2 regions of the Xylocopilactobacillus apicola genome follow, and region 1 is predicted to be linked to the other one. Evidence: predicted binding sites of a transcription regulator. Region 1 holds the regulator's gene; the other holds the start of a gene.
What was found. The regulator HrcA, encoded in region 1, represses chaperone genes, less so after heat shock. The targets are predictions, from matches to a motif close to TTAGCACTCNNNNNNNNNGAGTGCTAA.

Region 1 (9,947 bases):
GTCATCATTTAAAGGGAAGAACTATCAAGTTCCTCCCTTTTTCTCTGCAGTGCGTTACCATGGGAAACATTTATATGAGTACGCGCGAGAAAATATTTTTATCCAAAAACCTCCTCGTGAGCTAGAAATTACACAAATTAATCGTACATCTGACATTAAATTTAATGATGATCGGACTTGTGAATTTAGTTTTGAAGTAGTTTGTTCTAAGGGAACTTATATTCGAACCCTTTGTACTCAAATCGGATCAGAGCTCGGATATCCGGCTGTAATGAAAAAACTGGTTCGAATTTCTAGTGGAGGATTTAAATTGGATGAGGCAGTGCCTATTAACCAAATTAAAGAAAAAGTTTATTCAATAGAAGATGTTTTAAAAGAATTTCCAACAGTACAATTAAGTGAAAAGCAATTTAAATTGGTGTCTAACGGAGTCAGGTTATCATTGAAGCTAGACGACGAATTTGTCGCCCTAAAGTTTCATGAAAGAATAGTTGCTATTTATAAAAAACAAAACGGTGAGTTTTGCGCCTCAACAATGTTTTTGGACAATATCAATGGAAATAATTAAAATCAAAGATCAAGATCAAATAAAATCATTGAGTTTAGATCCGAATGTAATGACTTCTGGTTTTTTTGACGGAGTTCATTTAGGTCATCAAAAATTAATTAAACGGTCACGCGAGTTGGCTGACAATTTAGGTTTGCCTTTAGTTGTTCTAACTTTTTGGCCGTATCCAAAACAGTTTTATGTAAAAGTTGATCAACCATATCCAATTTTAACTTCACAGGAAGATAAGTATGCTATTTTCTCAGATTTGGGAGTGGATTTGGTTTTAGAAGTTGTTTTTAATTCCCAGATTCAAAAGATGTCACCGCAAGTTTTTGTGGATAAATATCTTAAGTCAGCAGCAGTTAAAGTTTTTATTGCAGGAGCGGATTTTTCTTACGGAAAACATGATGTGGCAAACATGGATCTTTTGCCACAATATGCTCAAAATGACTTCGGCGTTAAAAAAGTTTCTTTCATAGAATATGAAGGAGAGAAAGTTTCTTCTTCTCGGATCAGAAATGAAATTAAAAAAAATAATTTTGAAATGGTGAAACATCTTTTGGGACGCCCTTATACTGTTAAGGGTAAGATTGTAACAGGAGCTCAAGTCGGACGGACAATTGGTTTTCCAACTGCAAATCTTGACAATTCAGCCAATTACTTGATTCCAAGCGACGGAGTTTACTTTACAAGAGTTGAAATTGACAGAAATTATTATTGGGGAATTACTTCCGTGGGTGATAAGCCAACTTTCGATGGAAATAAACGATTTATTGAGACTTATATTTTGGACTTTAACCAGGATATTTATGGCAAAAAAATGTCTCTAGAATGGCTTGAGTTTGAACGACCGCAAATAAAGTTTGAATCTGAAGAGCAATTAATCAGGGCAATTGAGCAAGATGAAATGAAGATGAGGAGATACGTTCAAACAAGATGACGGGTATTTATATTCATATTCCATTTTGTGATCATATTTGTTTTTACTGCGATTTTCCCAAGGTATTAAAACAGGGACAGCCAGTGGACGCTTATTTAAGGATGCTTTTAAAAGAGATTAAAAAAGGTCTTGCGCTCAGGCCCACTTATCTACCTGAAACGTTATATATCGGTGGTGGTACGCCAAGTGCAATTTCAAGCAGCCAACTGGCTTTTCTTTTAGGCGGAATCAGGGAACTAGTGGACCTTAATCGACTAAAAGAATTTTCAATGGAGACAAATCCTAATGATCTAAATGATTTGGAAAAATTAAAAATTATGTTTGATCATGGAGTGAAAAGGATTAGCATTGGAGCGCAAAGTTTTAATGATGAAACGTTGAAACGAATTGGGCGCACTCACGATCGTAATTCAATTATTAAAGCAGTTGAAAATGCCCAGCAAGTGGGCTTTAAAGATATAAGTTTAGACTTGATGTTTCGGCTACCAGGACAGACATTCGAAGAGTTTAAAGAAAACTTGAGACAAGCACTCGATCTGGGAGTTAATCATCTTTCGATCTATTCATTGATTTTAGAGCAGCACACAGTTTTTCATAATCTTTTACTTGAACATCGACTTAAGTTACCCGATTATGAGCAAGATCGAAAAATGTATGAATATGCAATGGAGCAGTTACAAAAAAACGGGTGGCATCAATATGAAATAAGTAATTTTGCTAAGGATGGTACTGAGTCGCTTCATAATAAATTATATTGGCAAAATGAAAATTATTTTGGTTTTGGTGCAGGCGCACATGGGTACTTAAGCGGAGCTCGAATTCAAAATAAACAGGTTATTGGATCTTATATTAATGATTTAGAGATTAATGAAATGCCTATTTTAAAAACTCGTCAATTGACGAAGCAAGAGCAAATTGAAGAAGAGATGTTTTTAGGCTTAAGATTAAATCAAGGCGTTGATTTAGTGAAGTCATCTCTTAAATTCAACGTTGATTTATCCAACATCTATCGTGATCCGATTGACGAATTATTGGCCAAAGGATTAATTGAACAAAATGAAAGTAAAATTCGACTTAGTTCTGAGGGCCGATATTTTGCAAATGATGTTTTTTCAGCGTTTTTATTGGACAAATCAGCTAGAGATAACTTGACATTGGAAGAGTGAGAGAGTAGTATATAGTCGTTAGCACTTGAAAAGTGAGAGTGCTAAAAAGAGGTGATTTAATGTTAAGTAAAAGGCAAAGAATCATTCTTAAAGAGATTATTGTCAATTATGCAGTGAGTGGTCATGCGGTTGGTTCTAAATATCTTCAAAGTGCCTCAGGGTTAGACGTATCATCTGCAACAATTAGAAATGAAATGGCAGAACTTGAAGGTCTGGGTTTAATTGAGAAGACGCATCTTTCTTCTGGTCGAATTCCGTCACTAGATGGTTTTCATTACTATTTTGAAAATATTTTAAGACCAGTTGACGTTTCAAAAGAATTGCGTGCAAAGATTAAAGCGTTTATGCAGCAGGCAGAAAGTAAACAAATTGATGATATGATCAAAGAGTCGACAGAATTGTTATCGAAAATGACCGATTATATGTCAGTTTCTTTTAGTCCTGAAGCATCCTCTTCTAAAATTGAAGATTTTCAGATTATGGTTCTTCAAAATCAGAAGGTGATCTTGCTTGCAACTGATAATTTTGGCCGAATTGCTGAACAAATTGTTTTCCTGGATGCTAAAATTTTAGGACTATTTACAGCCATAGCCAAAAGATTGGAAGCGAACTTAGTTGGCAAGACAATCAAAGAGGCAAAGGATTGTTTACTTGAATTTGAAACTGAGGATGAAGATCAATCTATTATTGAATTGTTGAAGGTGTATGTTGATCGAATCCTTGATGATTTGGCAAGAGATCACTATTATATTGAGGGTGAGTATAATTTGCTAAATTACGTTCACGATGAATCACCGGATACGATTAAACAGATCATTACTTTTGTTAATTCGAACAGTGATGACTTTATGAAATTAATAAAAAAGATTGGGTTATCCAGCGGCAGTAACACAAGAATACAATTTGTTCCACATTTAATGAATGCGGATTTTGATGATTTTATTCTAATTAGTGCACCCTTTGATACAAAGTACTTACAAAGTGGTATGTTAGCGGTTCTTGGACCGCAGATGATGCCTTACAGTAAAATGTTAGCAATTGTTGATACTTTTCGAGATGAATTACAGGAACGCATCAACAGTATTGAAGATATGGATAAAGAGGTGTGAAGACAACAGTGAATGATGCTGATGATTTAAAAAATAAGAATCCAGATTCAGAAGAGTTAAAAGAATCTGGTGATCAACAGACAACTCAAAAAGAATCCGAACATCATAATGTTCAGGTTAAAGAGTTAGAGCAAGAAATTGCAACACTTAAAGAAAAAAATGATCAACTGCAGGATCAATTTCTACGTTCACGAGCGGAAATTGCTAATATGAACAATCATTTTAAGAACGAACGAGCTCAGCTTTTGATGTACGGCGGACAAAACTTGGCTAAAGATATTTTGCCAGGAATTGATAATTTAAAGAGAGCACTAGCTACTAAAACTGATGGAAAATCTTCTGAGCAATTAAAAAAAGGAATTGAGATGGTTTTTAATCAGTTGAGTGAAGCTTTAAAAAGTAACGAAATTATTGAAATTGCAGAAACTGGAGTGGAGTTTGATCCAACAATCCACCAAGCGGTTTCTGTAGTTGAAGCAACAGACGATGAAAAACAAAATATGGTCAAAGAAATTTTACAGTCTGGTTATAAGTTAAAGGATCGAGTAATTAGACCAGCAATGGTCGTTGTAACTAAATAAAAAGGGGTATTATTATGGCAAAAATAATTGGAATTGACTTAGGTACTACTAATTCAGCAGTTGCGGTTCTAGAAGGAGACGAACCAAAAATCATTACTAACCCAGAAGGTAATCGGACAACTCCTTCAGTTGTAGCATTTAAGGATGGTGAAATCCAAGTTGGTGAAGTGGCTAAACGCCAAGAACTGACAAATCCTAACACGGTTATCTCAGTTAAAAGGCATATGGGTGAACCTGGATATAAGGTTAATGTCGATGGCAAGGAATATACTCCGCAAGAAATTTCAGCAATGGTCTTACAATACATTAAGAAATTTTCTGAAGATTACTTAGGTGAAACTGTTACTCAAGCAGTTATCACAGTTCCTGCTTACTTTAATGATGCTCAAAGACAAGCAACAAAGGATGCTGGTAAAATTGCAGGCCTTGATGTTGCTCGAATTATTAATGAACCAACAGCATCTGCTTTAGCATATGGTCTTGATAAAGGTAAAAATGATGAAAAAGTCATGGTTTACGATTTGGGTGGTGGAACTTTTGATGTTTCAATTCTTGAGTTAGGCGATGGTGTTTTCCAAGTTCTTTCAACTAATGGTGATACAAATCTTGGTGGTGATGATTTCGATCAACGAATCATGGACTGGATGGTTGAAGAATTTAAGAAATCAAACGGGATTGATCTTTCAAAAGATAAGATGGCAATGCAACGTTTGAAAGATGCTGCTGAAAAATCTAAGATGGAGCTTTCAAGTACAACTACAAGTTCAATCTCTCTACCGTTTATTTCAGCTAACGATAGTGGTCCCATTCATTTGGAAATGACTTTAACGAGAGCCAAATTCAATGATTTAACTAAAGATTTGGTTGAAAAGACGATGATCCCAATGGAAAATGCGTTGAAAGATGCTGATTTAACTAAAGGTGACATCGATAAAGTCATTCTTAATGGTGGTTCAACTAGAATTCCAGCGGTTCAAGATGCGGTTAAAGAGTGGACTGGCAAGGAACCAGATCACTCAATTAACCCAGATGAAGCAGTTGCATTAGGTGCTGCAATTCAAGGTGGGGTTATCTCAGGAGACGTTAAAGATGTTGTTTTACTTGACGTTACTCCATTGTCACTTGGAATTGAAACAATGGGAGGAGTATTTACTAAATTAATTCCACGGAATACGACGATTCCAACAAGTAAATCTCAAGTTTTCTCAACAGCTGCTGATAATCAGTCCGGAGTTGATATTCACGTTCTTCAGGGTGAAAGACCAATGGCTGCAGATAATAAAACCCTTGGAAACTTCCAATTAACGGATATTCCGCCAGCTCCAAGAGGAGTTCCTCAAATTGAAGTTAAGTTTGATATCGACAAAAACGGTATCGTAAACGTTTCTGCTAAAGATCTTGGCACTAATAAAGAACAAAAAATTACGATTAAGTCTTCTAGTGGTTTATCAGATGATGATATTGATCGGATGGTTAAAGAAGCACAGGAAAACGAAGAAACAGATAAGAAGCGTAAAGAAGAGGCAGATTTACGAAATGAAGTTGATCAGCTAATTTCGACTTCTGATAAGACTTTTGAAGAACTCAAAGGTAAAGTTAGCGACAGTGATTTAGATGAAGCTAAGAAACTCAAAGAAGAGTTAGACAAAGCTCAAAAAGATAATAATCTTGAAGAAATGAAAGCAAAGAAAGACGCTTTATCTGAAGTTATGCAAAAGATGACTGTTGAAATGTATCAAAAAGCTCAACAGGCTCAACAAGCTCAAGGACAAGCTGGTGATGATTCGGCAAATACTTCTGATTCGTCCAACAATGGTGATGATAAGACTGTTGATGCTGATTTCGAAGAGAAAAAATAATAAATGAATTGAGGCGTGAATTTAATGGCCCAAAAAGATTACTATGAAATTCTGGGCGTTAGCAAAGACGCTTCAGAGGCGGAAATAAAAAAAGCTTACCGGGAGTTAACCAAGAAATTTCATCCAGATATTAACCATGAACCCGGTGCTGAAGAAAAATTTAAAGATATTAACGAAGCTTACGAGGTTTTATCGGATCCTAGTAAAAAGGCTCAGTATGATCAGTTTGGCTCAGCTGATCCAAACGGAGCTGGCGGTTTTGGACAAGGATTTAGTGGCTTTGGTGGCGGAACTCAATATACTACAAGTGGCGACTTTGGTGATTTCGAAGATATTTTGAATTCGTTTTTTGGCGGCGGTGGTAGTAATTCAACTGGCCGCAGCTCAGGTCCTCGTAAACAAAAAGGTAGCGATCTAGAATATCGGGTTAATCTTAAATTTGAAGATGCGATTTTCGGTAAAGAGGAAGATATTACGTATGAACGGATGGATCGTTGCCAGACTTGTCACGGTAATGGAGCAAAGCCAGGAACTAAGCCGGAAGAATGTTCTAATTGTCATGGTAGTGGTTATGTGGTTCAACAAGTTCAAAGCCTTTTTGGAGTCCAACAGACTCGGCGAGTTTGTCCGGTATGTCATGGAGCTGGTCATATCATTAAAGATAAATGCTCAACTTGTAGTGGCCGCGGGGTAACTCGTCAATCTAACACGATATCTGTTAAAATTCCAAAAGGAATTGATAACGGCCAGCAACTAGTTAAGGAAGGTGCTGGCAATGCAGGAGCATTGAATGGCGAATACGGCGATTTATATGTTGATATCCATATCGCACCTTCTAAAAAATATCAGCGTAAAAATTATGACCTTTATAGTGAAGAAACCATTAATTACGCGCAAGCTGTTTTAGGTGATAAAATCACGGTGGATACTGTTTACGGTCCAGGTGAAATGACAATTCCTGCCGGAACACAGCCTAACACAGTAATGAAAATTAAAGGTAAAGGCGTTCCCCATTTAAATTCTAATGGTGTTGGAAATCAATTTGTGACGGTTAAAATTCAAATTCCTCGTAAGCTAAATGAAAAACAAAAGAAGGCTTTATTGAATTATGTTCAAGTGATGGGTGAAGATAAACCTAACGATGATAATTCGTTCTTTAGCCGGATGCGAGAGCGCTTTGATCTATAAATGAATAAAAATAGCAGTTGAGGTAGTTTTGAAAAAACTGCTTTTTTTATTTTCAATTTTAGCATTTGACTATTCAATAATGTTATTATAGTTGTATTTGGAATGAAAGGAACTTCAATGTCTGATTTATCTAATGCCCAACTGGAAACACGCTTAAAACATATTCGAAATTTTTCTATTATTGCTCATATTGACCATGGCAAGTCGACAATTGCTGATCGAATCCTTGAGTTGACCAATACCGTGTCGAAGCGAGAAATGCAGAACCAGATCCTTGATGATATGGATATAGAGCGGGAACGGGGAATTACAATTAAGCTTAATGCGATTGAACTCGAGTATAAAGCCAAAGATGGCGAAACTTACGTTTTTCATCTAATTGATACTCCTGGTCATGTCGACTTTTCGTATGAAGTTTCAAGAAGTTTAGCAGCTTGTGAGGGAGCACTGTTAATTGTTGATGCATCACAAGGGGTTCAAGCTCAGACGGTTTCTAATGTCTATCTTGCGTTGGAAAACGATCTTGATATTTTACCGGTTATTAATAAAATCGATTTGCCTTCTGCTGATGTTGAGGCAACGAAGCAGGAAATCGAAGATATAGTTGGAATTCCAGCAGATGATTCGGTACTAGTTAGTGCTAAAACGGCGGTCGGAATTCCCGATCTTTTAGAACGCATTGTTACCGATATTAAACCACCAGAGAATTTAATTGACCAACCTGTTCAAGCGCTGATCTTTGATTCATACTATGACTCTTATAAAGGCGTAGTTTTACTTGTACGGGTCAAAAGTGGAATTCTAAAGGTCGGTGATCAAATTACTTTAATGAATTCCAAGAAGCAATACGAAATTTTAGAACTTGGAGTACACCGACCAGCTGAAGTTAAACGTAGCGAATTAATGACCGGTGACGTCGGCTTTATCGTTGCAGGAATTCGGGATATTTCTGAAATTAGAGTTGGTGATACGATTACTTTAACGGATAATCCTGCCAAATCTTCTTTAGAAGGTTATCGGGAAAGTAATCCGATGGTTTACGCTGGGATTTATCCGATTGATAATGCTAAATTTCCTAATTTACGTGAGAGTTTGGAAAAACTCAAACTTAATGATGCAGCTTTAACCTTTGAACCAGAAACTTCTCAGGCGCTTGGGTTTGGATTTCGTTGTGGCTTTTTGGGCCTGTTACACATGAATGTTGTTCAAGAACGCTTGGAGCGAGAATTTGATCTTGATATTATCATGACCGCACCGTCCGTTCACTACCAAGTATTTTTGGCGGACGGAGAAGAACTACAAGTGGATAATCCTTCTCAGATTGAGGATCTCAGCAAGGTAAAAACTTTTAAGGAACCTTTTGTTGATGCAACAATTATGGTGCCTAGTGAATTTATTGGGTCAGTGATGGAGATCACACAAAATAAACGCGGTGAATATCAAACGATGGAATATTTAGACAATAATCGGGTCGAACTAAAGTATCAGATGCCACTTTCTGAAATCATTTATAACTATTTTGACGAATTAAAAAGCCGGACCAAAGGATACGCATCGCTAGATTACGAAATTTCTGGTTACCGGGAATCTGATCTTGTTAAAATGGATGTTCTTTTAAATGGTGAACCAGTCGACGCGCTTAGCAGTATTGTCCATCGAGATGTCGTCAGTGTGCGCGGTAAAGAAATTGTGGAAAAATTGAAAACGGTAATTCCTCGGCAACAATTTGAAATTCCGATTCAAGCAGCAATTGGCAGTAAAATTGTCGCACGTTCAACGGTGAAATCTTATCGTAAAAATGTTTTGGCTAAGTGCTATGGCGGAGATATCACCCGTAAAAGAAAGCTATTAGAGAAGCAAAAGGCAGGCAAAAAAAGAATGAAAGCAATCGGAAGCGTGGAAGTTCCTCAAGAAGCCTTTATGACAATTTTTGGGATGAATCAAGAAGATAACAGCAAATGAAAGATAAATGGATAATAAGACCGCCAGCGGATGGCGCAGCCGTTAAAAAGCTTCAAGAAGATCTGAAGTCTACACCTCTGTATGCAGAACTTCTGGTTCAAAGGGGAATTACGTCACTGACTGAATATGAAGCAGAAATTGAATTAAAAGATTTTGCTCCCGCTGATCCTTTTTTAATCAAAGACATGCAACTTTGTTGTCAAAGGATTAATCAAGCTGTGGAAAATGGCGAAAAAATTTTGATTTACGGCGATTATGATGCAGACGGCTTGACTAGTACGGCTTTAATGTATGAAACGCTAATGAACATTGGGGCAGATGTCAGTTACTATGTACCTGATCGTTTGGTCGATGGCTATGGGCCAAATGTTGAAAGTTACGAGCGAGTTATTGAGCCGGATGTTAGTCTTTTATTGACAGTGGATAATGGAGTGACTGGCACAGATGCATTTGATTGGACGAAAGAGCACGGGATCGAGGTAATCGTTTGTGATCATCACGAATTGCCAGAGAATCTTTCGCCGAATATTTTTGGCTTAATCCATCCAGCAGCTCCTAGCTCACAGTATCCAAATCGCAAACTGGCTGGAGT
Region 2 (9,947 bases), 1.0 Mb from region 1:
CAATCGGGCGAATCGATTTGATCAAGGTAGGCAACGTTGACCGTTTTGTTGAATTGCGATCAAACGCACCGGGAGTGAGCGATCTTTCTAAAGAGTTAAAGGATTCAGGATTTCACGGAATTTTGCTTGTAATTACAAATCCTAATGACGTCATTACTGGTCTCTATCATAAACATACTGGATTTGCAACCAACAAAGTCCTCGGAACTGGTACTTACCTCGACACTTCTCGGCTAAAGCGTCATGTTGGTGAAGCTTTGGGCGTTGATCCTCGTTCGGTGAGCGGTTATATTTTGGGCGAACATGGCGACTCACAATTTGCAGCTTGGTCTACAGTCCGAGTTGAAGGTCGACCATTTACCGAAATCGCTAAAGAAAAAGGCATCGACTTAGACCAATTAGAAAAGGACACGCGGTTTGGCGGCGGCGAGGTTCATGCAGGCAAAGGTTATACCAACTACGCCGTGGCAACAGCTGCAACCAGTCTTGTCCAGATTATTTTCTCCGATGCCAAATCAGAAGCAATTTGCTCTCATTATAATGAAGATTTTAAAGGCTACATTTCTAGTCCCGCAATTATCGGCAAAAATGGCGTTGAGCGCGTCCTTGAGTTGCCTTTGACTGATGAAGAAAACAAGAATTTGCTCAAATCAGCTCAAACAATTAAAGAAAAAAGCGAACAATTTAGTTAAGTCGAGGAATTTTAGATGGCAAGAACCGTTGGAATCATTGGCATGGGGCATGTTGGAGCAACAATTGCTCACTTGATGGTAGCCAAAGGTCTCACCGACACTTTGATTTTGACTGACAGCAACACCGACAAAGTGAACGCGGATACCCTAGATTTAAAAGATGCCGCCAGCTTGTTGTCCACTCACACAGAAATTATTAATGGCTCAATCTCCCAAATGAAAGATTGCGATCTAGTCATTGCTGCTGTCGCACGGACGGATCTTATCAAGCCAGGCGAGACTGACCGTTTTTTCGAATTAAAAATTAACGTTCCGTTGGTTAAAGATTCTGCGCAGCAGTTGAAAGTTTCTGGTTTTCATGGAATTCTACTGGTTATCACGAATCCCAATGATGTCATCACCGGCCTTTATCAAGAATATACTGGATTTCCTTTCAACAAAGTTTTTGGCACCGGCACTTATCTCGATACAGCGCGCTTAAAACGCAATTTAGGCACAACGCTTGCCGTCGACCCGCGCTCGATCACGGGATATATGCTGGGTGAACACGGGGATTCGCAATTTGCAGCTTGGTCAACCGTCCGGGTCGCTGAGCGACCTTTTAGCGAGTTTGAAGTTGACGGTGCTCAAATTGAAGAAGCAACTCGCTTTGGCGGGCAAGAGGTTTTTGCAGGCAAAGGATACACCAATTACGCCATTGCGAACGCCGCAGTTAGCCTCTCTGAAATTATTCTTTCAGATGCCAAATCCGAGGCGATCTGCTCTCATTATAATAAAGAACTAAACAGTTACATCTCGACTCCAGCTATTGTTGGGCGAAGTGGTGTCGAGCATGACTTGGAGCTTCCGCTCAGTGAAAGCGAAAAGGAAAAGTTGCAACAATCAGCCCAAACAATTAAAGAGAAGAGCGAACAGTTCAGTTAAAGTCCTTGGATATCATCCGGGGGCTTTTTCTTTGGTATAAAAAAAACAGCAACGTTTGTTACCATGCTGTGTTTTGGTTTACTGGATACCCATTTCTATTTAACTAGTTTATAGTACTGCGATGGAGAAGTACGAGACGTTGATATTTTCGTTAAAATATTTAATCCCATCAATTTTTTTAGAGCCTTTCTCGCAGAATAATTACTAACGTCTGCCTCTTTCTCTAATTCAGAAGTTCTTAATTTGCCCTTTTCATACGCTATCTGAAGCGCTTTTTGTTCAACATAATTGAGATCAGTCCATATTTTACCAACTTTCGCCTCTAACGCGTCATTCTTTCTAAAAGAACGCATAACAATATTGTTTTCAAGAATTAAATCTACTGCATTTTGATCTACTTTATAAATAGGGTCATCTAAAAAAAACTTGCCCATATCATTATAAATTCTATCTACACCTTCACCAAATTCTCTAACCCAGCTAAAATCAGTCAAAGCCCGTGCAATGTATGGATTTCTCGAATAATGCATATTTCTTATGTTATCTACTGAGACAATTGGGGGTAATGGTCCAGGGCTATGAATCTTTAAGTGATCGTCAAACATAATAATTCTTATGTCATCACCTGTGTAATTATATGAACGGTGAGTTACTGCATTTACCAAGCCCTCAAGCCATGCTCCTTTTGGATATTCAGGAATTTCCATAAACTTTCCTGTTTTTAAATCCAAACTTACAAATGTCCTTAACTGGGACTCCAATTCTCTTGAGACCATTTCTAACAATTTTGGCAAAGGTCCTTCAAATAAAGCCTGTTTTACTATATTCATTTCTGTCCCAGTTTCTTCTTCTTTACCCTCATATCGAATAAATCTGATTCTTGCACCAGGTACAAAAGTTGTGGGAGTTTTTGCCAACAATAGTATTCCTGCGACAGTTAATCTATATTTTGTTGGTGTGGTATTGTCTCTCTTGGCTAAACCTTTCGGGAAAAGCAAATCCCATAAATTATTTCCTGTAAAGCCATATTTTTGTTTGTATTCTTCGACAACATCCAAATCCAAATCTTCTAAAATGGCTTCTTTTACAATCTGACTCTCATATGCTCTGATACCTTTAGTATACTCAAGGTGTTTCCTTTCCTCAAATGATAGTTTATGGGTTTCATCGCCAACTCTTACATACACTTCATCCTTCATATTAGAATATATTTTATTTGAAGATGGATTTACTTCAAGCAAAAGAACCCTATCTGGATGCCCTTGATTATTTATTACATCTTTAAACTCTGATTCAATTTCTAATTTTGGTTTCACTAATTGCAATCCCATTTGAAGAAAATCATTAATTTTTTTATCAGACAATTTATTTATGCCTTCAAATGTTTTATCTTTAATCCCGACCGCAACTATTCCACCATCTGCATTTGCAAAAGCAATTAAAATATTTACAAGTTTATTTATGTCATAAGCGGAACTTTTTCGATCAAATGTCGTTCCTTCCGCCTTTGTTAATAACTCATCGCCAATCACTTTAGAATTAGTCATATATATATCCTTAAATCTTTTCTATATTATATTTTACTCTAAGAAACTCCGTTTTACTCTGCGAAGCTCAGTTTTACTCTGCGAACCTCTCTTTTACTCTGCGAACCTCTCTTTTACTCTGCGAACCTCTCTTTTACTCTGTGAACCTCTCTTTTACTCTGCGAACCTCTCTTTTACTCTGTGAACCTCTCTTTTACTCTGTGAAGCTCTCTTTTACTCTGCGAAGCTCAGTTTTACTCTGCGAACCTCTCTTTTACTCTGCGAAGCTCAGTTTTACTCTGCGAACCATTTAAAAACAAAAAAGCCGGAAATCTCCGACTTTTCCTTAAAACTATCTAATTACATCATACCCATTTGAGAAGGATCCATGCCACCTTGAGGAGCTGCTGCTTCTGGCTTTGGAATGTCAGCTACAGCTGCTTCAGTTGTTAACAGGGTTGCAGAGATTGATGCTGCGTTTTGCAATGCAGAGCGGCTAACTTTAGTTGGGTCAATAATACCAGCTTTAGCCATATCTTCCCACTTATCAGTTGCTGCATTGTAGCCAACGCCGGTCTTTTCGCTCTTCAACTTGTTCAAAATAACTGAACCTTCCAAACCAGCATTTGCCGCGATTTGGCGAACTGGTTCTTCCAAGGCGCGCATTACAATGTTAATTCCAGTTTGAACGTCGCCTTCTTCTTTGAGCTTAGCGATTTCAGGAATTACGTTAACCAAGGCAGTTCCACCACCTGCAACGTAGCCTTCTTCAACTGCAGCCCGAGTTGCATTTAAAGCATCTTCGATGCGATATTTCTTTTCTTTCAACTCAGTTTCAGTAGCAGCACCAACTTTGATCACTGCAACGCCACCTGCTAATTTAGCAAGTCTTTCTTGCAATTTTTCACGATCAAAATCAGAAGTAGTCTCACCAATCTGAGCTTTAATCTGATTTACGCGTTCTTCGATTGCTGAAGAACTACCAGCACCTTCAACAATTGTCGTGTTGTCTTTAGTAACTGTAACTTTATGAGCTTCGCCCAATTGATCCATCGTTACATCTTTTAATTCAAGTCCAAGGTCACTGCTGATTACAGTTCCGCCAGTCAAGATTGCAATATCTTCAAGTTGAGCTTTGCGACGGTCGCCAAAACCAGGAGCTTTAACAGCAACTACGTTAAATGTACCTCTAATTTTGTTCAAAACTAACGTTGGTAATGCTTCGCCATCTACATCATCAGCAATGATAAGTAATGCTTTGCCTGCTTTAACGATGTCTTGTAACAATGGCAAGATATCTTGAATGTTAGAAATCTTCTTGTCTGTGATCAAAATGTATGGATTATCAAGATCAGCTTCCATTTTGTCATTGTCAGTTACCATGTATTGGCTTAAGTAGCCGCGGTCAAATTGCATTCCTTCAACGACATCAACTTCCGTGTCAATCCCTTTTGATTCTTCAATCGTAATGACACCTTCGTGACCAACTTTCTCCATTGCGTCAGCGATTTCTTTGCCGACTTCTTCGCTGCTTGAAGAAACCGTTGCAACCTGAGCAATTTCATGTTTGTCAGAAACTTCATGCGAAATCTTGTGTAAACCTTCAACTGCAGCATTTGTTGCTAATTCGATTCCACGACGGATGCCAACAGGATTTGCACCTGCTGATACATTCTTCATTCCTTCACGGATGATAGCTTGTGCTAAAACTGTTGCAGTAGTCGTTCCGTCCCCTGCAATATCATTAGTCTTTGAAGCAACTTCGGCAACTAATTTAGCGCCCATGTTTTCGTATGGATTTTCTAATTCGATTTCTTTTGCGATTGTCACACCATCATTAGTAATGGTAGGAGAACCGTATGATTTTTCCAAAACGACGTTACGTCCTTTTGGTCCTAATGTTGTTTTTACTGTATCTGCTAATTTATCAACGCCTGCAAGCAATGAACGGCGTGCTTCTTCACCAAATTTAATATCTTTTGCCATCTATTATTAACCTCTATTTCTATTAGTCTTCAACCGCTAACAAGTCGCCAGCGCGGATTACCAAATATTCGTCATCATTATATTTAATCGAAGTACCTGAATACTTGTCATACCAAACAGTCTCTCCGACTTTAACATCGATTGGCATCCGATTGCCATGGTGATCGATTGCGCCAGGTCCAACTGCAATCACTTCACCAGAAGTCGGTTTCTCTTTCGCATTACCTGCTAATACGATTCCACCAACTTTTTCTTCTTCATTTCTTACCTTTACTAAAACACGATCACCTAATGGTTTAAGCAAATTTGTTTACCTCCAGTCATATTTTTTAGCACTACTTCTCTTCAAGTGCTAACTTCATGTTATATCTTAATCTTTTCTCGCCTCCTTGGCAAGTCTTTTTAACAAAATTGTTTAAATCGCGCAAAAAGCTGTAAATCAGTTGATTTTCAGGCGACATGTTTTACAATGAAGCAAGACGCAGAAAGGATATTAATGATGGATTTTCAAAGTGAGCCGGGAAGATTTTTCTTAAACGATCCCAGCGGAAAAATGTTAGCAGAAATTAAGTATATCGAAAGTGATAACGTACTAGATGTTGTTCACACTTTTGTCGATAGTTCCTTGCGCGGGCAAGGAATCGCAGGCAAGTTGCTTGAACAAGTCGTAATGAAGGCACGTGAATCTGGCGCCATGATTAAGCCGAGCTGTAGTTTTGCCAAAGCGGCTTTTGCGACCAATCCTGAGTATCAAAAATTACAGTACCGTGGAGATGAAGCACTCATCGCCCAAGAAAAAAAGAACGCTGGTAAGCGGGCGGCAGAGTTCGTCGAAGATCAGATGACCGTGGGACTCGGAACAGGCAGCACCGTATTCTACTTAGTTGAGGCTCTTGCCAAGCGAGTCAAAAATGAAACACTAAATATCACCGCTGTCGCAACGTCCAGTCGGACTGCTGAACTTGCCCAAAAGCTTGGGATTACGGTCAAATCATTAGATGAAGTTGATCATCTTGATTTAACCATCGATGGCGCAGATGAGATCGATGCTAATTTTCAAGGAATCAAAGGTGGTGGCGGCGCGCAAACGTTAGAGAAAATCGTTGCTTGTGCGAGCAGCAAAAATATTTGGATTGTCGATGAATTCAAAATGGTCTATAAGCTCGGAAATTTTGGTCTGCCGCTTGAAGTGATTCCTTTTGGCAGTAAAGAACTTTTTGCCCGCCTCAAACGAGAAGGACTTAAGCCTGCTTGGCGTCTAGACGAGAACAAAGAGCACGTATTGACGCATAATCATAATTATTTGATCGACTTGCGCTTAGGCTTAATCGAGCACCCGCATCTTCTTGCCAACTGGCTTGATCATCAAGTTGGAATCGTCGAGCACGGCTTGTTTCTCGATGTTGTTGATACTGTCGTGGTCGGAAAATCAGAAAAAACTGAAGTTATTCCTGCAATTCGTCGCTAAATGGAATACAATAGGTAAAAAAGAAAAAAGAGGTAATCTATGAGTTTTGAAATTTCCAGTCAATTAACTGATTCTTTTGCTTATCAAGTTAAAAATGAACCCCAAAGCAAAAATCTAATGCAAGCCGTTGGTAACAACGGGATCTATCAAGTTGCCGAAAATCCGGATTCAATTCGAGCGATGCGGCCAACTTTTTCAATCGATCTTGAAACCGGTGAAGTCGCTAACCAGCGCCAATCAGGTCGCTGCTGGATGTTTGCCGCACTAAATACAATGCGCCACGACATGCAAAATCGCTACAACCTCGACAAGTTCGAATTATCCCAAAACTACACTTTCTTCTGGGACAAATTCGAAAAGAGTAACTACTTCTATGAAAATGTTATTAACACGGCTAATGAAGATAGCGGCTCACGTCGTTTTGATTTCCTGATGACCACTCCACAGCAAGATGGTGGTCAATGGGACATGTTGTGTGCAATCATTGAGAAATACGGAATTGTACCAGCTGAAATCATGCCAGATAACGCTAATGCAACTAATTCAAGAAGTTTAAATCAGACTTTGAACACTAAATTGCGCCACGACGCAGTAGTTTTGCGTAACGCTATTCATAGTGGCAAAACGGCTGCCGAAGTTGAATCAATGCGCCAATTGATGTTACAAGATATTTATCGCCTTTTGGTGTTTGCTTTAGGTCCCGTCCCAAGCGAATTTGATTGGGAATACCTGGATAAGGACAAGAAATATCATCGGGAAGCTGGACTTACTCCTAAGACTTTCTATGATAAATTTATCGGATGGAATCTTTCTGACTACATTTCGATTATCAACGCGCCAACCGAAGACAAGCCTTACAATCAGCTTTACACCGTCGATCTTCTTGGTAACATTGTCGGCGGCCGCGAAGTAAGACATTTGAATCTGGAAATGGATCGCGTGAAAGAATTAGTTATCGCTCAATTAAAAGACGGCGAAGGAGTTTGGTTCGGTAGTGATGTCGGTAAATCTTCTGATCGCCAAAAAGGAATCATGGATCCAGATCTTTACACTCTCGACACTCTTTTCTCAACGGATTTCTCAATGAGCAAAGCTGAACGCTTAGACTACGACGAATCACTGATGACTCACGCAATGGTCATCACCGGAGTTGATCTCGTCGATGACAAGCCAACCAAATGGAAAGTTGAAAATTCATGGGGTGATAAGCCTGGTGCCAAAGGGTATTTCGTCATGAGTGATGAATGGATGAGTGAATTTGTTTATCAAGCTGTCATCAACAAGAAGTACCTGACAAGCGATGAACAGTACGTTTATGATAGTCAATATAGTAATCCGACGATCTTAAAACCGTGGGATCCAATGGGGGCTCTCGCTTAATTTTTGTCGTAAATTAACCGCAGCGCCCAATCGCACGAGTGCGTGCGGTTTTTTTGCTTAGAGGCCAAGTTATTTTACAAAGAATTTAAAAACCGAGAAAAAAGTATGAAAGATATTTACAATAAGAAACCTGATGCTCATAAATCATTAACCAAAGTTAGTGTTGGGACAATTCTAATTACCCTTGGTGTGGTCTACGGTGATATTGGAACTTCGCCGCTCTATGTTATGAAGGCAATCTTGGCTGACAACGGGGGAATTGGCAAAGTTAGTCCTGATTACGTTATTGGCGCGCTGTCGCTCGTTTTCTGGACTGTGATGATTATGACTACGCTCAAATACGTCTTAATTGCTTTAAAAGCCGATAACAAAGGGGAAGGCGGGATCTTTTCCCTTTATACACTTGTCAGAAAACGCCATCGCTGGTTAATCATTATTGCGATGATTGGGGGCGCCTCTTTACTGGCTGATGGGATGTTGACGCCAGCGGTGACCGTAACTACAGCCGTCGAAGGGCTTAAAGGCGTCAAAATGTTTGGCAACACGCTCGTTACCGATCAAAGAGAAGTCATTATCATGACCGTGATCATCCTGTCAATTTTATTTTTCATTCAAAAATTTGGTACCAATAGCATTGGACGCTTGTTCGGACCAGTGATGGCAGTCTGGTTCACCTTCCTCGGCGCGGCGGGACTATTTTATGTGATGCAGGATTGGACGATCTTAAGAGCGCTCAATCCGATTTACGCAATCAAAATTCTGTTCTCGCCTGAAAATCATTCCGGCATTTTCATTCTGGGAAGCGTCTTTCTTGCCACGACAGGAGCCGAAGCCCTTTATTCTGACATGGGGCACGTCGGCGCCAAAAATATCTACGCCAGCTGGCCATACGTTTGCATCTGCTTAGTCCTGAACTATCTTGGTCAGGGAGTTTGGATTTTAAATAATCGGTCTAACACCGCTCTTGCAGCTGCCAGCGAAATGAATCCATTTTATAGCATGCTTCCTAAAAACATCTTGATCTTTGGGATTATTATCTCGACTTTGGCCGCCATCATTGCCTCACAGGCGCTGATTTCAGGTTCTTATACCTTGGTCTCAGAAGCAATTAAGCTCAAAATTCTGCCACGACTGAAAATTATTTACCCAACTAACATTAAAGGCCAGCTCTACATTCCTTCAGTCAACAATTTGATGTGGGTAATTTGTGTGCTGATTGTCTTCTATTTCAGAACTTCCAGTCACATGGAAGCCGCTTACGGGCTAGCCATTACTCTTACGATGTTGATGACGACGCTTTTGTTATACCAATTTATGCGCTTAAAGAAATTAAAACCAATTTTTGCGGCGGCAATCGTGCTTTTCTTCGGATCGATTGAAACAATTTTCTTCCTATCAAGTTTGGTTAAATTCACTCACGGTGGTTACGTCACGGCCATTATTGCCCTATCGATTCTAGCAGTGATGTCGATCTGGTCCTATGGTGGCACAATCAAAGCGGCCGATTCATACCAAGCCGATGCAGTTTCAATCCTTTCATTCAAAGATCAATTGCACACCCTCAGCAATGATGATTCACTACCAGTTTTTGCTACTAATTTGATTTGCCTCTGCAAGAGTCACGCGCCAACAAAAATCAAGCGCGACATTATGTACTCGATTCTGGATAAACGGCCTAAGCGGGCTAAAGTTTACTGGTTTGTGACCGTTAATGTCACCGACGAGCCTTACACTCAAAAATATACCGTTGAAACTTATGACACAGATTATCTTGTGAATATCCAGCTGTACCTCGGATTTCGCGTTGATCAGAAAATCAACGTTTTCATGCGCCAAGTCGTCAATGACCTCATGCAAGATGGAACAATTCCGCGTCAACCACAGAAGTACACTATTATTCCTGACCGTCAAGTCGGCGATTTCTCATTCTTAATTATTAAAGATGAACTTTCACCGGAAACCGAACTGCCG

Region 2: groES (co-chaperone GroES) is a predicted target of HrcA. The motif match lies at 5,458-5,484, and genes of this name have one in related genera.

Annotation. Positions count from the first base shown of each region.
Region 1 covers NZ_AP026802.1:779,829-789,775, forward strand. The annotation lists gene truB (tRNA pseudouridine(55) synthase TruB) at 1-568, shown strand, start outside; gene R8495_RS03950 (bifunctional riboflavin kinase/FAD synthetase) at 555-1,490, shown strand; gene hemW (radical SAM family heme chaperone HemW) at 1,487-2,656, shown strand; gene hrcA (heat-inducible transcriptional repressor HrcA) at 2,716-3,765, shown strand; gene grpE (nucleotide exchange factor GrpE) at 3,762-4,346, shown strand; gene dnaK (molecular chaperone DnaK) at 4,355-6,205, shown strand; gene dnaJ (molecular chaperone DnaJ) at 6,230-7,393, shown strand; gene lepA (translation elongation factor 4) at 7,511-9,355, shown strand; gene recJ (single-stranded-DNA-specific exonuclease RecJ) at 9,352-9,947, shown strand, end outside.
Region 2 covers NZ_AP026802.1:2,081,292-2,091,238, forward strand. The annotation lists gene R8495_RS10330 (lactate/malate family dehydrogenase) at 1-692, shown strand, start outside; gene R8495_RS10335 (lactate/malate family dehydrogenase) at 708-1,616, shown strand; gene R8495_RS10340 (ATP-binding protein) at 1,712-3,163, opposite strand; gene groL (chaperonin GroEL) at 3,503-5,128, opposite strand; gene groES (co-chaperone GroES) at 5,151-5,432, opposite strand; partial or broken gene R8495_RS10355 (GNAT family N-acetyltransferase) at 5,628-5,876, shown strand; gene rpiA (ribose-5-phosphate isomerase RpiA) at 5,913-6,596, shown strand; gene R8495_RS10365 (C1 family peptidase) at 6,636-7,976, shown strand; gene R8495_RS10370 (KUP/HAK/KT family potassium transporter) at 8,082-9,947, shown strand, end outside.